One region of the Kitasatospora sp. NPDC058406 genome, then DNA from elsewhere that is predicted to be linked to it. Evidence: riboswitches for the same ligand, from Rfam matches in the RefSeq annotation. Region 1 holds a riboswitch; each other region holds the start of a gene.
What was found. A riboswitch is a leader RNA that binds a small molecule or an ion and turns the genes downstream of it on or off. The one in region 1 is predicted to bind thiamine pyrophosphate.
Positions count from the first base shown of each region.

Region 1 (9,381 bases):
GCCGAGGATCGCGCGGGCGGCCGGCACCGGCAGGTCGTCCTGCCCGAGGTGCAGCACGTCCGGTCCGGCCGCATGGGCGACGTCGGCGCGGTCGTTGACGGCGAGCAGCGCGCCGTGCCGCCGGCAGGCGTCGGCGAAGACCTCCAGCGCCGCGAGTTCCTGCCTGGCCTCCAGGCCCTTGTCCCGCAGCTGGACGATGTCCACCCCGCCGGCCAGCGCCGCGTCGAGGAACTGGGCGAGGTCGCCCTGCTCACGGCGGGCGTCGGTGCACAGGTAGAGCCGGGCGTCGGCGAGACTCCGACGCCGGGTGTCGGCCGCCATCAGATCAGCATCGCCTGGGCGCGGCGCTTGACCTCGGTGCCGCGGTTCTCCTGCAGCGCCTGGATCGGGCTGCCGGGGAGCGACGGGTCCTCGGTGAAGAGCCACTCCAGGATCTCCACGTCGTTGTAGCCGCAGTCGCGCAGCACGGTCAGCGTTCCGGACAGGTGCTTGACCAGCCCGGTGCCGTCGATGAACGCGGCCGGGACCTGCAGCGACCTGTTCGGGCCGCGGCGCACGGCGATCAGTCCGCCGTGCTTGACCATGTCACGCACCTCGGTGACCCGGACCCCCCACTGCTCCGAGATGTCGGGCAGGTACATCCAGTCGGTGACCAGGGCTTCAATCTTGCTTTCGATCTCACTCACGTCACCAGACTGCCACCTCCGCGGCCCGCCGCGCACCAATCGGCCCCGCGGACTACCCGGCGACGGCCGACTTCAGCGGTACCGCGGGGTCCGCCGCACGGGCCCTGTCCAGCACCGCACCGCGTTCGACCAGCCGTCGGCCCTGGGTCAGATCGCGCGGGCGGTCGACGGCGAGCAGCGCGCGCAGGGCGCCGTCGCGCAGCCAGAGCACCGACCAGTCCGGCCCGTCCGGCGAACCGCGCCAGAGCAGTTCGTCGCCCTCGGCGTGCCGCCCGGCGTACTGCGCCCTGCGGCCGAACTGCTCGGACCAGAAGTACTGCACCGGGTCGTACGGCGGCGCGTCCGTGCCGAGCACCGAGGCCGCCGCCGCCGTGGCGGACTGCAGCGCGTGGTCCCAGTGCTGGACGGCCAGGCGGACGCCGGAGCGCGCCGAGGGGTAGCTGACGCAGTCGCCGGCCGCGAAGACGCGGGGCAGGCCGGTGCGCAGCCGCTCGTCCACCAGGACGGCGCCGGCCGCGTCCAGCTCCACGCCGGAGCCGGCCAGCCAGCCGGTCGCCGGGCGGGCCCCGACGCCGACCACCACCTCGTCGGCCGGCAGGTGCGAGCCGTCGGCGAGCAGCACCGCGCCCGGTTCGACGGCGGCGACCCCCACGCCGCAGCGCAGCTCGACCCCCGCCTCGGCGTACCAGCCGGCCATCACCCGGCCGATCTCGGTGGGCAGGGCGCCGGGGACGGGGGCCGGGCCCGCCTCGACGACGGTCACCTCGCAGCCGGCGGCCCGGGCGGCGGTGGCCACCTCGGCGCCGATCCAGCCCGCGCCGACCAGCGCCAGGCGCAGGCCCGGGCGGAGCAGGGCGCGCAGGGCGAGCGCGTCGTCCACGGTGTGCAGCAGGTGGGCCCGCTCGGCGCCGGGCAGGGCGCGCGGTTCGGCGCCGGTGGCGATCACCAGCGAGCCGTAGGGCAGGTCGCCGGCGTCGGTGTGCAGCACGCCGGGGGTGAGGCCGGTGGCCCGGCGGCCGGTGAGGAGCTCGACGTCCAGCTGCCCGAAGTCGAGGTCGAGGTCGAGGGCGGTGGTGTCGGCCTTGCCGAGCAGCACGTCCTTGGAGAGCGGCGGCCGGTCGTACGGCGCGTGCGGTTCCGCGCCGACCAGCACGATCCGCCCCTGCCAGCCGTCGCGCCGCAGCACGAGGGCGCACTGGGCCCCCGCCAGCCCCGCGCCGACCACGACCACCTGATCCGTCCGGTCCGCCCCGCTCTTGTCCGCCACGCCCGTCACTGTACCCAGCCCGGCCCCGGGCCCTCCGGTCCGGTCCGGGCGGCCCGCCCGGGGCCCGTTCCGCCCCTCGTACGCGCCTTCAACGGCCGCACCCCCCGGAGTTATGGTGGGGGCACCATCACGGGAGCCCGGCGTACCGGGCTGAGAGGCGGGCTGGAACGGCCTGCGACCGTCCGAACCTGATCCGGGTCATACCGGCGAAGGGAGAGCAGCGACTTTGACACGCTTGGCGAAAGGCGCCCAGGCCGACGTGCTGGTGATAGGCGGCGGCGTCATCGGACTCGTGGTCGCCTGGCGGGCGGCCCAGCGCGGGCTCCGCGTGGTCGTGGCCGACCCGGCGCACGGCGGCGGCGCCGCCCAGGTCGCGGCCGGGATGCTCGCCCCGGTCACCGAGCTCCAGTACGGCGAGGAGCCGCTGCTGCGCCTCGGCATGGCGTCCAACGAGCGCTACGCGGCCTTCGCCGCCGAGCTCACCGAGGCGAGCGGCGGCCAGGACACCGGCTACCGGCAGTGCGGCACGATCGCGGTCGCCCTGGACTCCGACGACCGCGCGGAACTGCGCGAACTGCACGACTTCCACCGCAGGCTCGGCCTGGACTCGCAGTGGCTCACCGGCCGCGAGGCCCGCCGGCTGGAGCCGATGCTCGCCCCGGGCGTCCGCGGCGGCCTGCACGTCACCGACGACCACCAGGTCGACGGCCGCCGGCTCGCCGGGGCCCTGGTGCGCGCCTGCGAGCGCGCAGGCGTGCTCCTGCACCGCGCCGAGGCCGTCGGACTGCTGGTCGAGCACGACCGCGCCGTCGGCGCCCGGCTGTCCACCGGCGAGAGCGTCACCGCCGACCAGGTCGTCCTCGCCGCCGGCTCCCGCAGCCACCTGCTGCCGGGGCTGCCGGAGGGAGTGCTGCCGGCGATCCGCCCGGTCAAGGGCCAGATCCTTCGGCTGCTGGTCCCCGAGGCGTACCGGCCGTTCCTCTCCCGCAACGTCCGCGCGGTGGTCCGCGGGCAGCACCTCTACCTGGTGCCGCGGGAGAACGGCGAGCTGGTGATCGGCGCCACCAGCGAGGAGCAGGGGTACGACACCACGGTCACCGCCGGCGGCGTGTACGAGCTGCTCCGCGACGCCCACGAGCTGGTCCCCGGCATCACCGAGCTGCCGCTGACCGAGACCGCCGCCGGTCTGCGCCCGGGCTCGCCCGACAACGCGCCGCTGCTCGGCCCGACCGCGCTGCCCGGCCTGGTCGCGGCCACCGGTCACTACCGCAACGGGGTGCTGCTCACCCCGGTCACCGGCGACCTGCTCGCCGAGTACCTGGCCACCGGCGTGACGCCGGACCTCGCCGAGCCGTTCTCCCCCGCCCGCTTCACGAAGGTCCCCGCATGAGCGACATCACCCTGCACGTCAACGGCGAGCCCCGGACGGTCGCCGCCCCGACCACCCTCGCCGAGGTGGTGGCCACGCTCAGCCGGGCCCACTCCGGGGTCGCCGCCGCGCTGAACGAGACCGTGGTGCCACGCACCGACTGGCCGCGCACGGAGCTCTCCGCCGGCGACCGGATCGAGATCCTCACCGCCGTCCAGGGAGGCTGACATGGCCGACGACGCCTTCACCATCGCCGGTACCGCCTTCGGCTCGCGCCTGATCATGGGCACCGGCGGCGCCCCCAGCCTGGAGGTCCTGGAGCAGGCGCTGCGGGTCTCGGGCACCGAGCTGACCACGGTGGCGATGCGCCGGGTCAACGCCGCCACCCAGGGCTCGGTCCTCGACGTGCTGACCCGCAACGGCATCCGCGTGCTGCCCAACACCGCGGGCTGCTTCACCGCCGGCGAGGCCGTGCTGACGGCCCGGCTGGCCCGCGAGGCGCTCGGCACCGACTGGGTGAAGCTGGAGGTGATCGCCGACGAGCGGACCCTCCTGCCGGACCCGATCGAACTGCTGGACGCCGCCGAGATCCTGGTCGACGACGGCTTCACCGTCCTGCCGTACACCAACGACGACCCGGTGCTGGCCCGGAAGCTGGAGGACGTCGGCTGCGCGGCGATCATGCCGCTCGGCTCCCCGATCGGCTCCGGCCTGGGGATCCGCAACCCGCACAACTTCCAGCTGATCGTGGAGAGCGCGGGCGTCCCGGTGATCCTGGACGCCGGCGCCGGCACCGCCTCCGACGTGGCCCTCGCGATGGAGCTGGGCTGCGCGGCCGTGATGCTCGCCTCCGCCGTCACCCGCGCCCAGGACCCGGTGCTGATGGCCGACGCGATGCGGCACGCCGCCGAGGCCGGCCGGCTGGCCTACCGGGCCGGCCGGATCCCGCGCCGCTTCCACGCCGAGGCCTCCTCGGCGATGGCCGGCCGGGCCGAGCTGGACACCCGCGAGCACCCGGCGTTCTGACCCGGCGTTCCGACGCGGCCCCGGCACCGGCGCCGCCGCACGGTGTCACGAACCGGGCACAGACCGGCCCCGGGAGCGGTGCCTCCCGGGGCCGGCCGGGGCCCAAGCCCTAGACTCGCCGGGTGGACATGGCACTGCGCGACCCCCTGATCGGTACCCTGCTCGACGGCCGGTACCTGGTCGAGCGGCGCATCGCGGCCGGCGGCATGTCCACCGTCTACCAGGGCACCGACAGCCGGCTCGACCGGGTCGTGGCGCTCAAGGTGATGCACCCCACGCTCGCCGGCGACACCGCCTTCACGACCCGGTTCATCCGCGAGGCCAAGGCCGTCGCCCGGCTCGCCCACCCGAACGTGGTCAACGTCTTCGACCAGGGCGCGGACGGCGGAAACGTTTTCCTCGCCATGGAGTACGTCCCCGGCGGCACCCTCCGCGACCTGCTGCGCGACCGCGGCGCGCTCTCCATCAGGGCCGCGCTGGACATCCTGGAGCCGGTGCTCGCCGCGCTCGGCGCCGCCCACCGGGCCGGCCTGGTCCACCGCGACGTCAAGCCCGAGAACGTGCTGATCACCGACGACGGCCTGGTCAAGGTCGCCGACTTCGGACTGGTCCGGGTGCTGAACACCGCCGACGGCGCCTCCACCGCCGCGACCGCCGGCACCGTGCTCGGCACCGTCTCCTACCTGGCGCCCGAACAGATCCGACCGGGCGACGAGACCGACCAGCGGGTGGACGTCTACGCGGCCGGCATCCTGCTCTACGAGATGCTCACCGGACACCGCCCGCACACCGGCGAGAACCCCGTCCAGGTGATGTACCGCCACCTGCACGAGGACGTTCCGGCCCCCTCCGCCGACGTGCCCGGCGTCGGCCCCGGGCTGGACGCGATAGTGGCCGGCGCCTGCGCCCGCGACCGCGCGGCCCGCCCCCACGACGCGGTCGAGCTGCTCGCCGCCCTCCAGCGGGTGCGCCGCACGCTCACCCCGGACCAGCTGGACGCCGAACCGCCCGCCTCCACCCGGCCCAGCCCGCAGTACCCGACCGCCGAGCCCACCTCGGTGATCGCCGCCGGCCGCCCGGTCGAGCGGACCAGCGTGCTGGACGTGCCGCCGGACGTGATGGAGCAGCTGCTCGCCGAGCCGCGCCCGTACGACGAGCCGCCGCCGGTCCGTTCCCGCCGGGCCCCCGGCCGGCTGCGCCGCCTCCCCCGCCGGCCGCTGATCTGGACGGCCGTGCTGACCGCCCTGGTGCTGCTGGTCGGCGGCACCACGTACGCGCTCTCCGGCGCGCTGTACGGCACCGTGCCGGGGGTGCTCGGCAAGGACCGGGCCGAGGCCCAGCGGATCCTGGACGGCGCCGACATGCACGGCCGGTTCACCGAGGTGTACAGCGAGACCGTGCCGTCGGGGCTGGTGATCTCCACCGACCCGGGCGTCGGCGCGCGGGCCCGGAAGAGCGACACCGTGACGGTCACGGTGTCCCGGGGGCCGAAGCGGATCGCGGTGCCCGAGCTGGCGGGCAAGCCGTCCGCGCAGGCGTCCTCGGCGCTGGCCGGTGCGCAGCTGGCCGCCGGGACGGTGACCGAGACGCACAGCGACACCGTCCCGGAGGGATCGGTGATCAGCAGTTCACCGGCGGCCGGGCAGCAGGTCGCGGAGAACACGCCGGTCTCGCTGGTGGTCAGCAAGGGCATGGTGGCCGTCCCGGACGTGGCCGGGATGTCGAAGGAGGCGGCCGAGAAGGCGCTCCAGGCCGCCGGGTTCGCCATGCAGAGCAGCGGGGTGAACCTGTTCGGCACCGGCAAGGTCTCCGGCCAGTCGCCGGCCGCCGGGGAGCGCCGTCCTCAGCGCACCGTGGTCACGGTCACGTTCCCGTTCCTCTAGCCGGCCGCGGCCGGCCGGGCCGCCCGCGCGGTCAGCGCAGTGGCCCGTCGCCCGGCTCCTCCTGGTGGGAGTAGCGCTGCTCCTGCCAGGGGTCGGCCAGGTTGTGGTAGCCGCGTTCCTCCCAGAAGCCCCGCCGGTCGGCCCGCATGTACTCGACCGCGCGGACCCATTTGGGCCCCTTCCAGGCGTACCGGCCGGGGACGACCAGCCGGACCGGGAAGCCGTGCTCGGCAGTGAGGGCCTCGCCGTTGCGGTGGGTCGCGAGGATCGTCGCCGGGTCGGCGAAGTCGGCGAGCCGCAGGTTGGCGCTGTAGCCGTACTCGGCCCAGACCATGACGTGGCTGACGTCCTCGGCCGGCGGTGCCAGCTCCAGCAGGACGGAGGCCGACACGCCCGTCCACTCGCTGTCGAGCACGGAGAATTTGGTGACGCAGTGGAGGTCCGCACGGACGGTGGTGCGGGGCAGTGCGGTGAACCCGTCGAAGTCCCAGCTGTGCTTCTCCGCCGAGGCGGTCGCACCGAACACCTGGAGGTCCCACGTCAGTGGCTTGAAGCGGGGCACCGGACCGTAGTGCAGCGCAGGCCAGCCGCGTCGGGCGCGCTGGCCCGGGGGGAGCCTCGGGTCAGACGGCGGCGGCGGTTCTTGTTCGGACTGACCCATGGATCCCATGGTGACAGACGGCGGACGGCGCCCGGCGCGCGCCCCTTTCCAGGCCCGCACGCCCCGCCCGTACGGGCCAACGGACAAGCAAATCGGATATTCCGACACATGTCCTAGTGAGTGTGAACTTACTGGAATTTCCTCCCGCCGCGGTGCCAGGATGCGTGCAGCCGGAGGGTACGGCCGAGGTTTCCCGGACGCACAGAGGAAGGCAGCGCCATGAAGGGCGACGCAGAAGTCATCGAGTTCCTGAACGAGCAGCTCACCGCCGAGCTGACCGCAATCAACCAGTACTTTCTGCACGCCAAGATGCAGGAGAACTTCGGCTGGACGAAGCTCGCGAAGTACACCCGGCACGAGTCGTTCGACGAGATGAAGCACGCCGAGGTGCTCACCGACCGGATCCTCTTCCTGGACGGCCTGCCCAACTACCAGCGGCTCTTCCACGTCCGGATCGGTCAGACGGTCAAGGAGATGTTCGAGGCCGACCGCCAGGTCGAAGTCGAGGCGATCGACCGGCTGAAGCGCGGGATCGTGGTGATGCGGGCCAAGAACGACGTCACCTCGGCCAACATCTTCGAGTCCATCCTGGCGGACGAGGAGCACCACATCGACTACCTCGACACCCAGCTCGAACTGCTGGAGAGGCTCGGGGAGGCGCTGTACCTCGCCCAGCTGATCGAGCAGCCGGAGTCCTGAGTCCCGGCTCAGGCCACGCGCAGCGGAGCCATCGGGCCCATCGGAGCGACCGCCGGCTCGTCGGGCGCCTCCGGGTCGGCGAGCCCCAGCCTGACGGCGAGCCGGGCGGTGGGGCAGGGCCGTGCACCGTGCTCGCCGAGCAGGGCCTGGATCCGGCGGACGCAGGAGCCGCAGTCGGTGCCCGCCTTGCAGCCCTTGGCGATCTGGCGCGGCGTGTTGGCGCCCGCGTCGATCTCCTTCTTCACCTGGGCCTCGGTGACCGCATGGCACATGCACACGTACATCGCGGTCTCTCCCGGGGGTGAAGCGGAATGGATCTTGACTAAGGATTGCCTTAGCTCACTAAGCCTCACCTTACCCGGCGATCCGGGTGCGAAAAAGCCCCTCCGGACTCGGGAGTCCCGAATCCGGAGGGGCTTTCGTCACATCGTCCGCGCGGTGCGCCGCTCGGCGGCGGCCCGGGCGGCCCGGGGCGGACGCTCAGTTCCCGCCGCGGTACATCTCGGCCACCAGGAACGCCAGGTCCAGCGACTGGCTGCGGTTGAGCCGCGGGTCGCAGGCCGTCTCGTAGCGCTGGTGCAGGTCGTCGACCAGCACCTCGTCGCCGCCACCGACGCACTCGGTGACGTCGTCGCCGGTCAGCTCCACGTGGATGCCGCCCGGGTGGGTGCCGAGCGCGCGGTGCACCTCGAAGAAGCCCTTGACCTCGTCGAGCACGTCGTCGAAGCTGCGGGTCTTGTGGCCGCTGGACGCCTCGAAGGTGTTGCCGTGCATCGGGTCGCAGATCCAGACCGGCTGGGCGCCGGAGGCGGTGACCTTCTCCACCAGGGTGGGCAGGTGGTCGCGGACCTTGCCCGCGCCCATCCGGGTGATGAAGGTGAGCCGGCCGGGCTCACGCTCCGGGTCGAGCCGCTCGATCAGGGTGAGCGCCTCGTCGACCGAGGTGGTCGGACCGAGCTTCACGCCGATCGGGTTGCGCACCTTCGAGGCGAACTCGATGTGCGCGTGGTCCAGCTGGCGGGTGCGCTCGCCGATCCAGACCATGTGGCCGGAGACGTCGTACAGATCGCCGGTCCGGGAGTCCACCCGGGTCATCGCGGTCTCGTAGTCGAGGATCAGCGCCTCGTGCGAGGAGAAGAACTCGACGGTCTTGAACTCCTCCGGCGCCACGCCGCAGGCGTTCATGAAGGCCAGCGCGTTGTCGATCTCGCGGGCGAGCTGCTCGTAACGCTGGCCGGCCGGCGAGTTGCGCACGAAGTCCTGGTTCCAGGCGTGCACCTGGCGCAGGTCCGCGTAGCCGCCGGTGGTGAAGGCGCGCACCAGGTTGAGCGTCGCCGCGGAGGCGTTGTACATCCGCTTCAGGCGCTCCGGGTCCGGGATCCGGGACTCCGGGGTGAAGTCGAAGCCGTTCACCGAGTCACCGCGGTAGACCGGCAGGGTCACGCCGTCGCGGGTCTCGGTCGACTTGGAGCGCGGCTTGGAGTACTGGCCGGCGATGCGGCCGACCTTCACCACCGGGACGGAGGCCGCGTACGTCAGCACGGCCGCCATCTGGAGCAGCGTCTTCAGCTTGTTGCGGATGTGTTCGGCCGAGACGCCGTCGAAGGCCTCGGCACAGTCGCCGCCCTGAAGGAGGAACGCCTCGCCTCGGGCCACGGCACCGAGCCGGGCGCGCAGCTGGTCGCACTCACCGGCGAAGACGAGCGGCGGATACGAGGCGAGCTCGGCAAGGGTCTTGCGCAGAGCCTCTTGGTCCGGCCATTCAGGCTGCTGCGCCGCGGGCAGGGACT
Region 1 is NZ_JBHXKE010000002.1:6,680-16,060, forward strand. Features, by position in the region: gene thiE (thiamine phosphate synthase) at 1-321, opposite strand, end outside; gene ACFWOG_RS00550 (Rv2175c family DNA-binding protein) at 321-686, opposite strand; gene ACFWOG_RS00555 (NAD(P)/FAD-dependent oxidoreductase) at 739-1,953, opposite strand; TPP riboswitch at 2,073-2,185, shown strand; gene thiO (glycine oxidase ThiO) at 2,189-3,343, shown strand; gene thiS (sulfur carrier protein ThiS) at 3,340-3,549, shown strand; gene ACFWOG_RS00570 (thiazole synthase) at 3,551-4,348, shown strand; gene pknB (Stk1 family PASTA domain-containing Ser/Thr kinase) at 4,477-6,231, shown strand; gene ACFWOG_RS00580 (molybdopterin-dependent oxidoreductase) at 6,263-6,901, opposite strand; gene bfr (bacterioferritin) at 7,112-7,591, shown strand; gene ACFWOG_RS00590 (bacterioferritin-associated ferredoxin) at 7,600-7,875, opposite strand; gene ACFWOG_RS00595 (class II 3-deoxy-7-phosphoheptulonate synthase) at 8,072-9,381, opposite strand, start outside.

Region 2 (9,381 bases), on a different contig from region 1:
TCCGACCGCGTCCGGCTCTCGCACTCTGCCCGGCGCCCGGCCACCCGGCAAGTACGCAGCTCCGCGCCCCACCCGCACGCACCCAAGCACCCAAGCACCCAGGCTCCCAAGCGCCCGGCTACCGGCTACCGGCTACCGCTCAGGACGGCCGGACGGCCGCAGCGCCCTGGAGCCCAGTGCGGCGAGCCCTGCCGCGGCGGTGGCCGACGCACAGAGCACCGTCGGCACCCGGGCGCCGGCCGCGTCGGCGAGCAGGCCGAGAAGGCCGGTCGAGACCACCAGCGCCGCGCTCTGCACGAGCGTCAGCAGTGCCTGCACCCTGGACAGGTGGCCGACCGGCGCGGCGGCCAGGACGAGCGGGCCGAGCCGGCCGGCGAACAGTCCCGACCCCACCCCCGTCACCACCCCGCCCAGCACGGCCACCCCGGGGTCCGGCGCCCAGGCCAGCACCGCGACGCCCAGGGCCGCCGCACCGAGCCCGACCCCCGCCACGGCCCCCGGCCCGCCCCCGGACCTCACCCCGGACCGCGCCCCGGACGCGGCCCTCCCCGACCTCCGACGCGAACCGCCCCGGCCCCGACCGCCGCGCAGCGAGAGCAGGACCGCCACGGCGAGCACGCCCGCGCCCTGCCCGCCCGTGACCAGGCCGGCCGCACCGGCACCCCACCCGTGCTCCCGCGCCAGCAGCGGCACGAGCAGCGAGCCCACCGGCAACAGGACCCCCGCCGCCGCCCCGGCGAGCAGCAGCGCCGCCCGCAGCAGCCGGTCCCCCGCCGCCGACCGCACCCCTGCGGCCGCCTCACGCAGCAGCCCGGGAACGACGACGGCCGCCTCCGCCCCACGCTCCCCCGCCCCGCCCTTCGCCGGGGCCGTCTCCGGGGTCGCCGGAGCCAGCTCCGCGTCCCCCCTGACCCGCACCCGCAGCAGCACCAGCAGGAGGACCGCGAAGCTCACCGCGTCCGCCAGCGCCGCCACCGGCAGCCCACCCACCGCGACCAACGCCCCGCCGATCGGCGCCCCGAGCAACGCTGCCATCTGACAAACGGCCTGACGCAACGCCAGAGCGCGGGGCAGTTGCCCCGGCTCCACCAGCCGGCGCGGCATCGACCCGCTCGCCGGAAGGTAGAACGCGTCGACCACCCCGACCACCACGGCCGCCACGACCAGCAGCCGGAGCGGTGTGCCCCGGCCGCCCGCCGCCACGGCCAGGGTGAGCGTCGCGGCCAGCATCACCGCGTCCCCGGTGAGCATCACCCGGCGTGCGCCCCACCGGTCGGCGACCGCACCGCCCAGCAGGACCAGGACCGTGCGCGACACGGTGATCGCCGTGAGCACCAGGCCGGCCGCGCCGCCGCCGTGCGCGGCCGCGGCCCAGCCCAGGGCGAAGTACAGGGCGGCGTCGCCCAACGCCCCGACCTGGGTACCGGCCAGCCAGATCAGGTAGGACCCCGGCAGGCCCGGACGGCTCGTGTCGGCGGATCCACCCCGGTCGGCGGATCCGCTCGGGCTACCCGGGCTGCCGGCTCCGTCGGGCGCGGTCGCACCGGTGATCGTCATGCCGGCCGACGCTAGGACCCTCGACCGGCTTGAGGGCAAGCTCCGACCGGTGCGGCGCCTACGCCCGGCCCACCGGCTCCTGGAGCTCGGTCACCCAACCGGCCGGGTCGTCCGGGCACTCCAGGTAGAGCTCCCGCGCGTACCCGGCCGAGCGGTACCCGTTCTCGTCGATGAACCGCGCCAGCGCCTGGAAGGAACCCAGCGTGTCGTCCATCGAACCGCGGTGCACCACGGTCACCGCTTCCTCGATCTCCGGCAGGTCGACCACCGCGAAGCCGTGCTCCCCACCCGGCTCCACCGTGGCCCCGACCGGCACGGCCACCCGTACCAGCACCGCCGCCCCGTCCCCGTCCGGGAGGTCCTCGTAGCAGGCGACGGACGGTCCCGTCTCCGCCACTCCGGCCGCCGCCAGCCTGCCGCAGAGCTCCGCGAACAGCGGCCCGACCACCGGCCCGACGTCCTCCGGCTCGTAGCTCGCAGCGACCGCCGTCAACTCGGCCACCCGCACCGACGGCACGCGCTTCACCACGACATCGTGCGTGGACATGGTCCCCTCGCTCTCGATCGTCCGGAGCCTCGCCTCGACCCGGGTCAGCCGCTCCGCGTCCGCCGCCATCGCTGCGGCGAGCTCGGCCCGCCGCAGCCGCAGCATCCCGCGCAGCTCGGCCGCGCCCACCTCCTCGTCCAGGACGGCCCGCACCTGCTGCAGCGTGAAGCCGAGGTCCTTGAGGGCGATGACGCGGTTGAGCCGGGCGAGTTGGGCCGCCTCGTAACAGCGGTAGCCACTGACCGGGTCGACCCGGGCCGGGCGTAGCAGCCCGATCGCGTCGTAGTGGCGCAGCATGCGGATCGACACCCGGCCGTGCTTGGCGAAGTCTCCGATGTTGAACATGATGCCTCCAGTGCAGACCCTCACACCGTGTCATGGTCAAGCAGCGGGACTCCGCCCTCCCTGCACTCCTCCCCGCCTTCCTCCCCGTACTCCTCCCGGTCGCCCTCTCGCCGTCGTCGTGCCCGGACCGTCCCCGCCGCTCAGTCCGTGACGTCGAACCCCCGCCGGTCCCCCAGTGCCTGCAGGCTCCGCTGCCCGGGGATCCCGTTCGCGTCGCCGCCCGAGTAGCCGAGGCTGCGCTGGAACGCCGCGTACGCCTGCACCGACCGGGTGCCGAGCGAGCCGTCCACCCAGCGCTGCTCCAGGAACCCCTCGTCGGCCAGCGCCTGTTCGACGATCCGGACCTCGCCGCCGTACGTCTGATGGCCCTGCTCGGCCCCCGGATCGGTACGCGCCGCCGCCACGACGTGGGCCAGCGAGACGCGCCGCGGCGAGGGCAGCCGGCCGAGCAGCCTGCGCAGTGACCCCTCGCCCGGGACCCCGTCCGCGTCGGGCCCCGACAGGCCCAGACTGTGCTGGAAATCCTGGTAGTTGAGGGTGTCGGCGTCCCGCCAGTCCTGGTCCGGCCCGGACTGGTAGTGCCGTCCGAAGCCCTGCCGGACCAGCGCCTGGCCCACCTCCAGGACGTGCGGCCCGTGCGCCCCGTAGCCGTACTCCAGGCCGTTGAGGGTCACCCGGTACCGGGCCGGGCCGGTGGAATCGGCCCGCGGCGGGGGCACCGGCGCCCCGCCGCCCGCCTCCGCCACGATGCCGGGCAGCACGACCTCGCGGAACTGCCGGGCCCGAACCTCCCCCGGGCAGGCCGTCCCACCGTCCGACCACTCCGGGAACATCCGGTGCACCCCGAACCCGGCGGCGTCCGAGGACGGGCAGGCCCGTAGCGGGATGTCGTGCCGCTGGTGCAGCCATACGCCGAGCGCGATCAGCGCCCTCACCTGCGCGTCCGTCCACGGGTCGGTGCTCCGGTCGTCACTCGCCGACTCGATGCTCACCGCCCCGGTGCCGTCGGCCCGGCGGTTGGCGCGCATGTTGGCGTCGGCGCGGGTCTCGGTGCCGACGAACTGACCGACCGAGCCGTCGTACCCCACCCCGAAGTGCGACTCCAGGTTGGTCGAGTCCCGCCAGTACTCGTACATCCGCCGCGGCGTCCACGGCGCCGCCACACTGTGGAAGATCACCTGCGTCGGCGTGATCGCCGCCTGCTCGTCCGACTCGGGCTGGAGCTCCATCTTCTCCGCACCGGGGTACCAGGCCATCCGTCTCTCCTCGCCAGGCCCAGGGCAGTCCGCCCCTTGCATCCGGCTAAACGAGACGCACACCCCCACACGAGGACACCTCGGCCCCAAACCCCCCGTTCAGGTGAAACCGGGACAACTCTGCTCCCCCGGGCCCCACCTCCCCCCACCCCCGAGAACACCGAAGGCGGGTGCCGGAAGCTTCCGGCACCCGCCTTGAGCAGGTGGTTTTCTCCAACCAGCGGAGAGCGTGGGATTCGAACCCACGGTACGGGGTCACCGCACGACAGTTTTCAAGACTGTTCCCTTAGGCCGCTCGGGCAGCTCTCCAGGCGGAGGTCAGCCTAACGGGTCCGGCGGGCTTCGGTGCACCGGGTTTCGGGGCGGGGTGGGGTCAGTTGTCGCCGACGCGCTCGGCGAGGGTGACCTTGGTGTTCAGGGTCTGGCCGTTGCGGGTGTACTCGACGTCGACGGTCTCGCCGGGCTTGTGCGTCCAGATCTTGCTGACCAGGGCGGGACCGTTCTCGATCGGGCTGCCGCCGAGCTTGGTGATGACGTCGCCCGGCTTGAGGCCGGCCTTGTCGGCGGCGCCGCCGGGGGTGACGGCCGGGGTGCCCTGGATGTCGCGGGTCTGGATCTGGGCGCCGTCGCCCTTGTAGTCGTCGTTGCGCAGGACGTCGAGCTTCGCGTACACCGGCTTGCCGGTCTTGATCAGGGTCTCGGCGACCCACTTGGCCTGGTTGACCGGGATCGCGAAGCCCAGGCCGATGGAGCCGGCCCGGCCGTTGCTGGAGGCGTTGGACTGGATCGCCGAGTTGATGCCGATCACCGCGCCGCCGGAGTCGAGCAGCGGACCGCCGGAGTTGCCGGGGTTGATGGAGGCGTCGGTCTGCAGGGCGTTCATGTAGGAGGACTGGGCGCCGGTCTCGTCGCCGGAGGCGACCGGGCGGTCCTTGGCGCTGATGATGCCGGTGGTGACCGTGGACTCCAGGCCGTACGGGGCGCCGATGGCGATGGTGGAGTCGCCGACGTTGACCTTGTCGGAGTCGGCCAGCGGAAGCGGCGTCAGCTTGCCCTTGGGCGGGCTGTCGAGCTTGATGACGGCGACGTCGTAGCCCTCGGCGCGGCCGAGCACGGACGCGTTGTAGGACGAGCCGTCGGCGAACTTGACGGTCAGTTTGCCGCCGCTGGACGCGGGCGCGACCACGTGGTTGTTGGTGAGGATGTGGCCCTCGGTGTCGAAGACGAAGCCGGTGCCGGTGCCCGACTCGCCGTTGCCCTGCGCCTTGATGGTGACGACGCTGGGCAGCGCCTTCTGCGCGATGCCGGCCACCGAACCCGGGGCGGCCTCGTTCTTCTGGGAGTTGTTGGCTTGGACGGTGGTGCTGGTGCGGTCGGCTGCGGCGCTGACGCCCTTGTCGTCACGGTCCGCGACGACGACGCCGACCGCGCCGCCGGCGATGCCCGCGACCAGGGCGACGGCCGCGACCAGGGCGATCAGGCCGCCGCGCTTCTTGCGCGGGCCGCCGGGCGTGGGGGCGCCGGGGTACTCGGACGGGTAGCCGAGCGGGCCGCCGGGGCCACCGGGCGCGCCCGGGCCGCCCGGGGTGATGTCGTGCGCGGCCCAGCCGCCGAGCGGCTGGCCGGCGCCGAACGGGTGGTGCTGGCCGGTCGCGCCGTGGCCCTGCGGCGCGGCCGGGGCGCCGTACGGGTCGTGGGCGGCGAGGGCGGCCGGCGGGACCGGCGTGCCGGGAGCCGGCGTGGCGTACGGGTTGCCGACCGGCGCGGCCGGTGCCACCGGGGCGGCCGGCGCGGGCGGCAGGACCGGCGGCGGGGCGTCGAGGTACCCCGCGTCGGCGGCCGGCGCCGGGGCGGCGGGCGCCGGCTCCGGGGCGCTGACCTTGCTGAACGCCAGCGTGGGCGTGAACCCGCCGTTGCCGCCGTTGCCGCCGTCGGCGGCCGGAGCGGCCTGATCGGACGGGGACCGTTCGGCAGCGGGCGTCGCTACGGGGGAGGGGACGGCCGCAGACTGCTGCGCCGGACCGTCAGGACCGGGAACCACCACCCCCTGGCCGCCGGAGGGCTGCTCCCCCTGCGGCCCGGTGGACCCAACCTCGCGCTCGGTGCTCACGGACGACCTCCATAGCTGACAGGACCAACAACCATAGTTTTTCGCACACTCGATTCGATTGCCGTAAGGAGGCTTCTGAAGAAGTCATAAGAATCCTTAGGCCGGCCAGACAAACCCCGGAACATCCGGCCCCGCGGGCCCCCTGCGCGCCGGCTCCGCGCCCGGGCCACAGCCCCTTCGTACCCCCACCGCACTCCCGCCACGTTCCTGCCGCACCCCCGCCGCGCCCCTGCCGCACTCCGTCGGCCCCGGCCCCCGGGCCCCCTGGCCTTGGCGTTCTCCGCCGTGCCGGTTAGCCTGTCGCTCACAACTGACACGCGGGAGCTTGGACCCACCAGGCTGAGAGTGCGCCGGTCGACCGTACGCCACGGAATCCGCGGGCGGGCGTCGAGGGGGCGCAGACCGCCGGAACCTGTCCGGGTAATGCCGGCGTAGGGAGTATCGGCCATGCCGCCTGCTTCGCCATCCTCGTCCTCGGGTACGCCCGCGTCCAAGGGTCTGCCCCCCTCCGGGGACGCCGGGGGCACCGTCCCCGGTTCCCGGGCGGCCGATTCCGGCCGTCCCGCCGGTCCCGCCGGTGCCGCCGTCCTGGACCGCCCCGCGGCACCGGCCGGAGCCCGTGTGGAGGCGCCGCTGGTGCTGGACACCGAGCCGCCGCGCACGCTCCGCTTCCGCGACCACTTCGCGCTCTGGATGAACCTCGGCGTCTCGCTCATCGGCTTCACCACCGCCGCCACCGTGCTCGGGGCGCCGGGCAGCGAGCTGTCGCTGGCCGCCGCCGTGACGGCGATCGTGGCCGGCACCGTGGTCGGCACCGCGATGCTCGGGGTGGCCGCGTTGATCGGCGCCCGCACCGGCGCGCCCGCCATGGCGAACCTGCGCGGGCTGTTCGGGACCCGGCTCTCGTACGTGCCGACGGTGCTCAACATCGTCCAGTGCATCGGCTGGGGCGTGTACGAGCTGCTGGTGATCGCGATGGGCGCGCAGACCGTCGTCGGTACCGGCGGCTACCGCTGGGTGTTCGTCGTGCTGGCCGGTGCCGTCACCACCGCGCTGACCATCTGGCCGCTCGGCGCGATCGCGGTGCTGCGCCGCTTCGTCGCCGCGGCGGTGGCGGTCGCGATGGTGTACTTCACCGTCCAGCTGGGCCGCAACGGCGTGTCCGACCCGGGCGCGGGCAACTGGCACGGCTTCCTGAAGGCGACCGACGCGATGATCGCGGTGTCGATCTCCTTCGTACCGCTGGCCGCCGACTACACCCGGCACTCGCGCACCCCGCGCTCGGCGTTCTGGGGCAGCTTCTCCGGCTACACCGTGGCGCAGGTCTGGTGCTACGTGCTCGGTCTGTTCGCGCTGCTCCAGGCGGACGGGGACGCCACCCGGATCTTCGACTCCTTCCTCGGCGTCTGGGCCGGCTGGCTGTTCCTGCTGGTGCTGGTGCTCCGCGAGACCGACCAGTCGTTCGCCAACGTGTACTCGACCGCGATGTCGATCCACAACCTGCTGCCGAAGGTCGACCGCCGGGTGCTGACCGGGGGCACCGGGGTGCTCATCACCGTGCTGGCCCTGCAGATCACCGAGTTCACCGACTCGTACTACGCCTTCCTGGGCCTGATCGGCTCGATCTTCGTGCCGATGTTCGCGGTGCTCGTGGTCGACTACTTCCTCGGGGCCGGCCGGCGCGGCTGGAACCTCTCCGCCGACGCGCCGTCCCGCTGGCTGATGCTGCTGCCGTGGGCCCTCGGCTTCGCCACCTACCAGCTGATCGCACCGACCGCGATCGCCAGCTGGTGGACCGACTTCTGGACCTCTGTCCAGGAGGCGCTGCACTTCACCCCGCAGGAGTGGACCTCGGCCTCGCTGCTCGGCTTCCTGGTGCCGGCCCTGGTCACCTGGGCGCTCACCCCGCTCTCCCGGAGCAGCGCCCCGGGCACGACGGGCGGCGCGGGCGCCCCCGGCACCGTCGAGCGCTGACCCGCACCGTCGGGCGCTGACCCGCGCCGGGGCTCGCGCACCCGGAACGGCGCGCTCGCCCGCGCTCACCTCCACACCCGAAGACGGCCCCGCAGGTTGGGGCCGTCTTCGCTTTCGTGTCACTTCCGCGGCCTATCGTGGACGGTGTGACCAGCCCAGACCTCTCGCCCGCGACGGCGCGCACCGCGCCGCCCGTCCAGGTGATCGCCCACCGCGGTTCCTCGCACGCCCTGCCCGAGCACACGCTCGCCGCCTACCGCCGGGCGCTCTCCGAGGGCGCGGACGCGCTCGAGTGCGACGTCCGGGTGACCGCCGACGGGCAGCTGGTCTGCGTGCACGACCGCCGGATCGGCCGGGTCTCGGACGGCCGGGGCACCGTCTCCGCGATGACGCTGGCCGAGCTGGAGGCGCACGACTTCGGCGCGTGGAAGACCGGCCGCCCCAGCGACGACCCGGAGCTGCGCGGCGTGCTGCGGCTGGAGAGCCTGCTGGAGCTGGTGACCGACTGCGGGCGCCCGGTGGACCTCGCGATCGAGACCAAGCACCCGGTCCGGTTCCGCGGCCGGGTGGAGTCCGAGCTGCTGCGGACGCTGGACCGCTTCGGAATCGGCGGCGCCGGGGAGAACGGCCGGTCCCGGGCCCGGATCATGAGCTTCTCCTCGTTGGCGCTGGCCCGGGTGGGCGCGGCCGCACCGGAGTACCCGCGGGTGTTCCTGTTCGAACGCGGCCTGGCACTGCGCGGACGGCTGCGCCCGGGTGCGCCGCTGCCGGGCGGCGCGCGGATCGCCGGGCCGGGCATCGAACTGGTGCGGGCCCGGCCGGGGCTGGTGACCAGGCTGCGCGAGCTGGGCCACCAGGTACACGTCTGGACCGTGGACGAACCGGCCGACGTCGAGCTCTGCCTGGAACTCGGAGTGTCCGCGATCATCACCAACCGCCCGGCGGAGGTGCTGGCCCAGCTCGGTCGGTGACGCGCCCGACCGCCCGCGGAAATACCCGGCCCCACCCGACAGGACGGTGCGGTGAACCGTTCAACCACCTGGACCGGTTGATCGTCTTGGTAGGGGCTCAAACCTTCCGACAGCGATTTCTGACGCAATTACGGCACTTTCACGACGCAGCGTGAGCATCGAATCACCTGCCGCGTACCGTCCGTCGCCCGGCTTGAAATGTCCGTGCAGGATCGCCGTCCGGTCGTTTCCGACGTATTGCCAAGGGGCATCCATCCCTCGGCATACGCTGAAGGAGGTCCGGGGGTGGCGTTGATGGTGGCGCGTGAAGTGCCGACTTCATCGACCATGGCAGTGCCGCACGGCCCAGCGAGCGTCGGGGCCGCGCGGCGCCGGCTGCGTCGAGATCTGGGTGACCGGCAGATACCGGAACCGGTCATCGATGATGCTGTTCTGATCCTTTCGGAACTGCTGAGCAACGCGTGTCGTTACGCGCGACCGCTCGGCCCGCTGCCCGCCCTCGGGCGCGGCGCCCGGGCCGAGATCGTCGAGCCGCGACTGGTCGGCGTACCGTCCCGGACCGCCGGGTCGGGCGAGGACCGCTCCCCCGCACCGGGCGGCCCCGGCGGCGGCACCGGGCCC
Region 2 is NZ_JBHXKE010000080.1:22,947-32,327, forward strand. Features, by position in the region: gene ACFWOG_RS17815 (MFS transporter) at 133-1,557, opposite strand; gene ACFWOG_RS17820 (MerR family transcriptional regulator) at 1,616-2,449, opposite strand; gene ACFWOG_RS17825 (peptidoglycan-binding protein) at 2,590-3,705, opposite strand; tRNA gene ACFWOG_RS17830 (tRNA-Ser) at 3,927-4,014, opposite strand; gene ACFWOG_RS17835 (trypsin-like peptidase domain-containing protein) at 4,079-5,815, opposite strand; TPP riboswitch at 6,123-6,270, shown strand; gene ACFWOG_RS17840 (purine-cytosine permease family protein) at 6,437-7,789, shown strand; gene ACFWOG_RS17845 (glycerophosphodiester phosphodiesterase family protein) at 7,936-8,760, shown strand; gene ACFWOG_RS17850 (ATP-binding protein) at 9,088-9,381, shown strand, end outside.
Region 2: linked by a shared signal. The riboswitch ahead of ACFWOG_RS17840 (purine-cytosine permease family protein) and the one ahead of thiO (glycine oxidase ThiO) in region 1 are both predicted to bind thiamine pyrophosphate.

Region 3 (9,381 bases), on a different contig from region 1:
CCCCGGGGCCCCCCCGGCCCGCCGGCTCGGACGCAGTGCTGGGAAGCCCCCTCCACCTCCCAGCACCGCTGCCGGTCTGCGCGCGAGCGCGACCTCACTCCCGGCCGATGCCGACGGCGGAGCCCGTCAGTCGGCCAGCGGGAGGTAGACGCGGTTGCCCTGGGCCGCGAACTCGGCGGACTTCTCGGCCATGCCGGCGACCGCGTCGGCGCCGTAGCCGGCGTTGACGGCCGTGGAGCCGTCGCCGTGCTGGTCGCGGATCTGCTGGGAGATCTTCATCGAGCAGAACTTCGGCCCGCACATGGAGCAGAAGTGGGCCGTCTTGGCGGGCTCGGCGGGGAGGGTCTCGTCGTGGAACTCGCGGGCCGTCTCCGGGTCGAGGGCCAGGTTGAACTGGTCCTCCCAGCGGAACTCGAAGCGGGCGTCGGAGAGGGCGTCGTCCCAGTCCTGGGCGCCCGGGTGGCCCTTGGCGAGGTCGGCGGCGTGGGCGGCGATCTTGTAGGTGATGACGCCGGTCTTCACGTCGTCCCGGTTCGGCAGGCCCAGGTGTTCCTTGGGCGTGACGTAGCAGAGCATCGCGGTGCCCCACCAGGCGATCATCGCCGCCCCGATGCCGGAGGTGATGTGGTCGTAGCCGGGCGCGACGTCCGTGGTGAGCGGGCCGAGGGTGTAGAACGGGGCCTCGTCGCAGATCTCCTTCTGGAGATCCATGTTCTCCTTGATCTTGTTCATCGGGACGTGGCCCGGACCCTCGATCATCACCTGGACGTCCCGCGCGCGGGCGATCCGTCCCAGCTCGCCCAGCGTCTCCAGCTCGGCGAACTGCGCCTCGTCGTTGGCGTCGGCGATCGAACCGGGGCGCAGGCCGTCACCGAGCGAGAAGGTGACGTCGTAGCGCGCGAGGATGTCGCAGAGCTCCGCGAAGTTGGTGTAGAGGAAGTTCTCCTGATGGTGCGCCAGGCACCAGGCGGCCATGATCGATCCGCCGCGCGAGACGATGCCGGTCTTGCGGCGGGCCGTCAGCGGAACGTACCGCAGCAGCACGCCCGCGTGGACGGTCATGTAGTCGACGCCCTGCTCGCACTGCTCGATGACTGTGTCGCGGTAGACGTCCCAGCTGAGCTCCTCCGCCCGGCCGTCGACCTTCTCCAGCGCCTGGTAGAGCGGCACGGTCCCGATCGGCACGGGGGAGTTGCGCAGGATCCACTCGCGGGTGGTGTGGATGTTGCGGCCGGTGGAGAGGTCCATGACGGTGTCGGCGCCCCAGCGGGTGGCCCAGGTCATCTTCTCCACCTCCTCCTCGATCGAGGAGGTGACGGCGGAGTTGCCGATGTTCGCGTTGATCTTCACCAGGAAGTTGGTGCCGATGACGGCCGGCTCCACCTCGGGGTGGTTCACGTTGACCGGGATGACGGCGCGCCCGCGGGCGACCTCGTCGCGCACGAACTCGGCCGCCAGGCCCTCGCGCAGGGCGACGAACTCCATCTCGGGCGTCACGACGCCGCGCTTGGCGTAGGCCAGCTGGGTGACGGCACCGCTGCGTCCGCGCAGCGGGCGGCGCGGACGGCCGGGGAAGACCGCGTCGAGGTTGCGCAGGTTTCCGCCGCGCGGCGAGGTGTGCTTGATGCCGTCGTCCTCGGGGCGCGCCTCGCGCCCGTCGTACTCCTCGACGTCGCCGCGCTGACGGATCCAGGAGTCGCGCAGGGCCGGCAGGCCGCGCCGCACGTCGGGTTCGTAGGCCGGATCGGTGTACGGCCCGGAGGTGTCGTACAGCGGGACGGTCTTCCCGTTGGTGAGCACGACCTCGCGGTACGGAACGCGCAGGTCGGGGCGGGACCCGTCGCGGTAGGCCTTGCGCCAGGCCGGGGTCGGGTAGCCGGTACCCGCGCTGGAGACGGCGGAGTTCCGGGCAGACTGCGGCTGTGCGTCGAACGTGGTCATCAGACCTTCTACTCCCTACGCCGGCATTACCCGGTCAGGTTCCTGCGGTCGACGCAGCGGTCGGCACGTCGGACGACGTTCCGGTCAGCGCCCTCTCAGCCCGGTGCTCCGAGCTCCCGTGTCCGCAGGCCGTGTTGCCTGCGCATGACGTCCAACACCGTAGCGAGCGGAACGCCGGAGGTCCAGAGGGGGTCGGAACGGCCGGCCGACGGGTGTCGAATCCGGCAAATCGGACGGTCGCGGCCGAGCGGACCGGCAATCGGGCCCCGGCCGGGCAGACTGGCAGTCGCGGGGTCGACGGCGGGGACGACGAGAGGGAGGCCGGCGTGGTCGGAAGCACGGGGCGGGTCACCGGGACGGTCGGCACGGGGCTGGTCGGCGAGGTGATGGTGCACGTCCCGGAGCGGCAGGGCGCCGAGGCGTTCCTCGCCTACCTCGCCGTACCGGGGGACCGACTGCCGGTCGGCACACCGGTGTTGGTGATCGAGTACCAGCCGCCGCGCACCGTGTACGTAGCGCCCATAGGCCCGTGACGACCTTGTGACAGAGCGTCATGTCACTTCCCTTTCCATCGGTTTGGCTCCGGCGGAGAATCCGAGACGGCGCATCTCCTGCGCCGGAAGGGGGAGTTGAACCATGGTGTACCTCATCCCCGGAGCGGTGGTCGCGACACTGCTCCTCGGAATCACACTCTTCAAACTCATGTGGCGGGTGGCCGAGCCGAACGAGGCTCTGATCATCTCCGGCTCCCGGCACCGGACCGAGGGGGTCGGCGACGGGCTGGGATTCCGGATCGTCACCGGCCGGGGGACCCTCGTCACCCCCGGCCTGCAGGGCGTCCGGCGGCTCTCGCTGGACCTCAACGAGGCCGAACTGAACGTCGAGTGCGTCACCACGCAGGGAATCCCGGTCCGGGTGAAGGGCGTGGTGATCTTCAAGGTCGGCGACGACGACGTCTCGATCGCCAACGCCGCCCGCCGTTTCCTCGACCAGCAGAAGCTGATCAGCCAGCGCGTCCACAACGTCTTCGCCGGACACCTGCGGTCGATCGTCGGCGGGCTCACCGTCGAGGACATGATCCGCGACCGCGAGCGGCTCACCGGGGAGACCAGGGCCGCCTCGGGGCTGGAGATGGAGAAGCTCGGGCTGATCATCGACACCCTGCAGATCCAGGAGATCATCGACCCGACCGGCTACATCAAGAACCTCGCCATCCCGCACGCCGCAGCCGTCCAGCGGGACGCCCGGATCGCGCAGGCGCACGCCGACCGGCTGGCCACCGAGGCCGAGCAGGAGGCGGCCGCCCGCAAGGCCGAGGCGACCCGCAACAGCGAGATCCAGCAGGCCTCCTACCAGGCCGAACGGGACACCGCCAACGCCAGGGCCCGACAGGCCGGCCCGCTCGCCGACGCCGGCGCCCGGCAGCAGGTGGTGGTCCAGGAGACCCGGGTCGCCGAGCTGGAGGCCCAGCGGAAGGAGCAGCAGCTCCAGATCGACGTCCGCAAACCGGCCGACGCCCGGGCGTACGACACCCGGACCACGGCGGACGCCGACCGTGACGCCCGGATCTCCGCCGCCCAGGCCCAGGCCCAGGAGACCGAGCTGAAGGCGGCGGCCGAGGCCGGCCGGGTCCGCATCGCGGCCCAGGCCGAGGCGGAGGCCACCAAGCTGCGCGGCCTGGCCGCCGCCGAGGCGACCAGGGCCACCGGCGAGGCGGAGGCGGCGTCCGCCGAGGCACGCGGTCTGGCGGACGCGCAGGCCGTCCGGGCTCTCGGTCTCGCCAAGGCCGAGGGCCTCAAGGCCCGTGCCGACGCGCTGGCCGAGAACCAGGAGGCTCTGGTCGCACAGGAGTTGGCGGAGAAGTGGCCGGACATCGTGCTGGCCGCCGCCGAGTCGTTCGGCCACGTCGAGCACATGGTGCTGCTCAACGGCGCCGACGGAATGGGCGAGCTGTTCGCCAAGGCGCTCACCATGGGCGGCACCGGGCTCGGCCTGGCCCGCCAGCTGCTGACCACCATCGGGCCGGAGGCCGCACCGGCCGCGGCACCCACCGCGGCACCGGCTGCGGCCGTCCAGCAGATTCCGGTCGACCGCACGCCGGCGGACCGGGTGCCCGCGGACCGGACCACGGAGGAGTGACGTGACTGGGTAGCCGCCCGCGCCCACCTGAGTACGGGTACTCAGGTGGGCGCGGGTGCGTCCGCCGGACGATGGGGACATGCACCCTGCAGCCACCGCGCGGATCGGCATCACCGCCGTCGGAGCCCACCTGCCCGCCCGCCGTCTGACCTCCCAGCAGCTCCAGGACGAGGTCACCGCCGGCGGCCGACTCCGCCTGCCGGAGCGGACGTTCGAGAAGGCCACCGGCATCGTCACCCGGCACTTCGCGGCCGAGGGCGAGTACGCCTCCACGCTGGCCGTGGGCGCCGCCCGGCGCGCCCTCGCCGCCCGCGGACTGGACCCGCTCGACCTCGACCTGCTGCTGTACGCCTCGGCCACCCGGGACGTCTGCGAGCCCGCCACGGCCCACCTCGTCCAGGCCGAACTCGGCTCCCGCGCACACGCGCTGGACGTCAGCAACGCCTGCAACAGCTTCCTCAACGGCATCGACCTGGCCCGCGCGATGATCCTCGCCGGCCGGGCCCGGCGCGCCCTGGTGGTCACCGGCGAGACGCCGAGCCGGGCCATGCGGCGCGACCCGGACGGCCTCGCCGACTTCCGCGACGGGTTCGCCGGCTACACCTTCGGCGACGCCGGCGCCGCCGTCGTGGTCGAGGCGGTGGAACGCGGCGGCATCCTCGACATCGAGACCGAGACCGCCTCCGAACACTGGGAGGTCGGCGGGATCCCGGGCGGCGGCTCGCGGCACCCGCGCGGCGACGAGTACAGCTACTTCCGGGGCGGCGGCAAGGAGTTGCGCGGCGTCTTCGAGAAGATCGGCGGGGACATCCTGACCCGGGTGGCCGCCCGCACCGGCCTCGGCTGGGACGACTACGCCCGGGTGCTGGTGCACCAGGTGACCGTCCCCTACCTGGAGCGGTTCGTCGAGCTCACCGGGGTGCCGGCGGAGAAGCTGGTGGTCACCGTGCCCGAGCTGGGAAACGTCGCCAGCGCTACGCTCGGCATCCAACTCGACCGAATAAGACACGAGTTGAATACCGGAGACAAGGTGCTCCTGCTCGGCCTGGGCGGCGGCGTCAGCCTGATGACGATGGTCTGGGAGGCGTCGTGAGCACCCCGGCGACCCCCCGGACGGACGGCCACCGGCTCTGGGTCGTCGTCCCCGCCTACCAGGAGGAGGCCCGGATCACCGGCGCCCTGGACGCCCTCGCCGCCCAACGGGACAGGGAGTTCACCCTGCTGGTCGCCGACAACGGCTCGACCGACGGCACGGTGGCCGCCGTCCGCGCCTTCGCCGCCCGGGCGCCCTTCCCCGTCGAGGTGCTGGTCGAGCCGGAGAAGGGCGTCGGCTCGGCGGTCGACACCGCCTTCCGGCACGCCATCGCGCACGGCGCGACGCTGCTCGCCCGCACCGACGCCGACTGCCTGCCCGAGCCCGGCTGGAGCGCCGCCGCCCGGGCCGGGATGTGCGCCGGGGGCGGCCTGGTCTGCGGCCGGGTCACCGCCCGCCGCGACGAGCACGGGCCGACCGGGCGGGCCGTCTTCCTGCTCCTGGTCGCGCTGGGCGCCTTCTTCGGCCGGATCCGGCCCGCGCACCGGCGCCGGCACGGCTACCTCACCCCGTACCGGATGCACGCCGGCAACAACATGGCGATCACCGCCGAGCTGTACCAGGCCGTCGGCGGCATGCCGCGCCGGCCCTCGCCCACCGACCGCACGTTCATCAACCGGGTCCGCCGGCACAGCACGGCGATCGTGCACCGCCGGGACATGGTGGTGCAGAACTCCACCCGGCGGATCCGCGCCTACGGGGTGGTCGGCACGGCGCGCTGGTACCTGGAGCGCGGCGCCGGACCACGCTCCGTCGACGTCCGCTGAGCACGGCGGACCCCGGCAACCGTCCCGGTCCCGGCGCCGTCCCACTCCTCGCCGCCCCACCCTCCGCGCCGACCCGGGCCCCTGCCCCGAGCCCCTGACCCGGCCCCTGCCCCTGCCCCTGCCCCTGCCCTGACCCAGCACCCGCCAGACTCCCTCGCCGAGGACACCCGATGCTCGACCGGCTCGCCCACGCGCTGCGCACCGTCCACCCCGACCGCCCGGCCGTCCTGCGGCACACCCGGCTCGGCACCACCCGGGTCCGGATCCGTCGCGGCGAACTCGCCGACCTCGCCGACACCTACGCCACCGCCCTGCACGCCCGTGGCCTCACCGAAGGCACCACCCTCGGCGTCGCCGTCCGCCCCGGCCCCCGGGCCCTCGCCGTCATGCTCGCCGCGCACCGGCTCGGTCTGCGGATCGCCGTCCTGGACCCGGCCGCCGGCCCCGACGTGCTGGCCGCCCGGCTCGCCCTCGCCCAACCCGACCTGGTGCTCGCCGACGCCGCCGCCCAGGCGGTGGCCGGCTGGGCCGAGCCGCTGGCCCGGCGCGCCGGCCTCGCCCTGCCCCCGCTGGACGTGATCGGCCCGGTCGCCACCCTCGGCCGACGACTGCCCGGCTGCGCACCGGGGTTGCGGCTCGGCCGGTTCGGCGCCTCCGTGCCCCGCGTCCCCGGCCGCGACACCCACGAGCGGGACGCCGACGCCGTCATCGTCTTCACCTCCGGCACCACCGCCCGCCCGCGCGCCGTGGTGCACACCCGGAACGGCCTGGCCGCCGGGCTGCGCACGGTCACCGACCTGGTCGACCCGCGGCCCGGAACGACCGTCGTGGGCGGCACCTTCTTCGTCCTGGTCCCCGCCCTCACCGCCGGTGCCGCCGTCGCCCTGCCGGCCCGCACACCGACCGCGCTCGCCCGCCAACTCGCCCGGCTCGCGCCGGCCCACACCTATCTCACCCCGCCGCAGCTGCGTGCGGCCCTGGCCGTCGGAGCCCGGTTCACCGGGCGGGTCTGGACCGGCTCGGCGCCCGCCGACGCCGCCCTGCTCCGCCGGGTCAAGCAGGCCGGCGCCGACCAGGCCTGGGGCGTGTACGCGCTCACCGAGCTGTTCCCGGCGGCGGCCGTCGAGGAGGTCGAGAAGAGCGCCTACACCGGCCCGGGCGACCTGGTCGGCGCCCCGCTGCCGGGTGTCCGCACCGACCTCGGTCCGGACGGCGAACTGCTGCTCACCGGCCCCGGCGCCCGTCACCGCTACCTGGGCGAGGAACCCGACCCGTGGGTGCGCACCGGCGACCGTGGCGCGCTCGACGGGAACGGCCGGATCGTGCTCGGCGGCCGGCTCAAGGACATGGTCCTGCGCCGCGCCGAGAACATCTATCCCGGCCTCTACGAACCGGCGCTGCACCTGCCGGGTGTCGCCCTCGCGGTGCTGGTCGGAGTCCCGTCCGGGGACGGCGACGAACGGCTGGTCGCCCTCGTCCAGCCCGTGCCCGGCACCGATCCCGACCGGCTTCGGGCCGCGCTGAACGCCCCGCTGGACCGGATGGGCACGGCCCGCCCGGACGCCGTCCTGTTCGGCGAGGTACCTCTGACCGGCCGTTCCCGCAAACCCGACCGGGCTGCCGCATCCGCCTACTGCGCAGGGGAGTTGTCCACATGAACACCGTCGTCCCGGACGCGCCCGCCGGCCGCCGGACCGCACCCGCACCCGCACCCTCGCCGGCCCCGACCGGCGCAGCAACGCCCAGCCGCACCGCCCCCGAACGCACCGACCCCGACCGGACGGACCCCGACCGCAGCGCCCTCGACCGCGCCGCCCTCGACCGCGCCGCCCGCCGGCGGGACCGCCGGGTCTACCTGCACAGCCACCCGGTGCTCTTCGCCCTGCTCGCCGCCACCCGCCGACGCCCGGTGGTCCGGCTCGGCCGTACCGTCCTGGTCCACGACACCGAGGCCTACCGCGAGGCGCTCACCCGGATCCCGCTCGACCGCACCGCGCCCGGCACCACCGGCGGAGCCGCCGCCCGACTGACCGACGGCGGGCTCCTGTTCGACCAGGACGGCGCCGAACACCGTTCCGCCCGAAGGGTGTTGGCAGCGGGACTCGACTCTGCGGCGGTGCGGCGGCTGCGCCCGCACTGGCTGGCCGTGCTGGCCGAACGGGTGCCGGCGATCGCCGACGGGCCGATCGACCTGGTCCGCCTGGCCCAAGAGCTGTCCGGGGTGACGGCCGCCGCGCTGACCGGCTCCCCGGCCGCCCCGCACGCCCTGGCCGGTGCCGCCGCCCGGGCCGCCGAAGCCACCGCCCGCGACCACCTGCCCGGACCGCGGCCCCGTCGCCGCACCGCCCGGGCTTCCGCCGCGCGCGCCGCCGACCTGGCCGCGCTGCTGCCCGACCCGCTGGACACGATGGTCGCGGTCGCCACCGTCAACACCACCGTCGCCGCCCTCCCCCGGGCCGCCGCCTGGTGCGCGGACGCCGGCCTCTGGCCGTCGGTCGACGCCGCCACCGCTCCCGCACTCGCCGCCGAGCTCCTCCGTCTCACCGCGCCCTCGCCCCTGCTCCCCCGGGTGGCCGCCGAGGACGCCGTCCTGTTCGGCCGCCGGGTCCGGGCCGGCGACCGGCTGATCCTGGTCGCCCGGCACGCCGCCCGGGCCCACCGGCCGGAGGCCGCCTCCGGTCCGGGCGCCACCCAGGCCGTCTTCGGCGCCGGACCGCACGCCTGCCCCGGCGCGGGCCTGGCCCGGGTGCTGCTCGCCGACCTCCTGCTCGCCCTCGCGCCGTACCGCCCGGTGGTCACCCGTGCCCGGGCCGACCGCCGCGCCGCGCTCCCCGGCTGGGCGGAACTCACCGTGCGCCGCACCCGCACCCCCACCGCCCGAGCCGACACCGCCCGGGCCGACGCGGTCGCGCCGACCGCCACCGTCACCCCCGCCACGACCGGGCCCGCCGTCACCGTTCCCCCCGGTCCCGCGCCCCCGGCGCCCGCACCCACCTGTCCCCACGCCGCAGCCGCCGCCCTCCACCGAGAAGACCCCCGATGCGGATAGCCGTCACCGGAGCGAGCGGTTTCTGCGGCTCCCACGTCGTCCGCGCCGCCGTCGCCCACGGTCTGGACGTGGTCGGCTACGGCCGCCGCCCCGGTCCGGCCGGCCGCCACGTCCACTGGGACGCCGCCGTCGCCGACCCTGACCTCACCGGCGTCGACGCCGTGGTGCACTGCGCCGCCGCCGTCGCCGACCTGCCCCCGGGCTCCGCCGCCGAGGCCGGGCAGTTCGCCGTCAACGTCACCGGCACCGAGCGCCTGCTGCGCGCCGCCGCCGGGCGCCCGGTCGTCTGGGTCTCCAGCGCCAGCGTCTACGACCCCCGGATCGCCCGCGAGTCCGTCCGGGAGCACCACCCCACCGAGGGCGGTCACCTCAACGCGTACGGTCGCACCAAG
Region 3 is NZ_JBHXKE010000139.1:12,088-21,468, forward strand. Features, by position in the region: gene thiC (phosphomethylpyrimidine synthase ThiC) at 127-1,941, opposite strand; TPP riboswitch at 1,937-2,071, opposite strand; gene ACFWOG_RS25135 (hypothetical protein) at 2,268-2,474, shown strand; gene ACFWOG_RS25140 (SPFH domain-containing protein) at 2,578-4,080, shown strand; gene ACFWOG_RS25145 (3-oxoacyl-[acyl-carrier-protein] synthase III C-terminal domain-containing protein) at 4,160-5,173, shown strand; gene ACFWOG_RS25150 (glycosyltransferase family 2 protein) at 5,170-5,940, shown strand; gene ACFWOG_RS25155 (class I adenylate-forming enzyme family protein) at 6,111-7,598, shown strand; gene ACFWOG_RS25160 (cytochrome P450) at 7,595-8,989, shown strand; gene ACFWOG_RS25165 (NAD(P)-dependent oxidoreductase) at 8,980-9,381, shown strand, end outside.
Region 3: linked by a shared signal. The riboswitch ahead of thiC (phosphomethylpyrimidine synthase ThiC) and the one ahead of thiO (glycine oxidase ThiO) in region 1 are both predicted to bind thiamine pyrophosphate.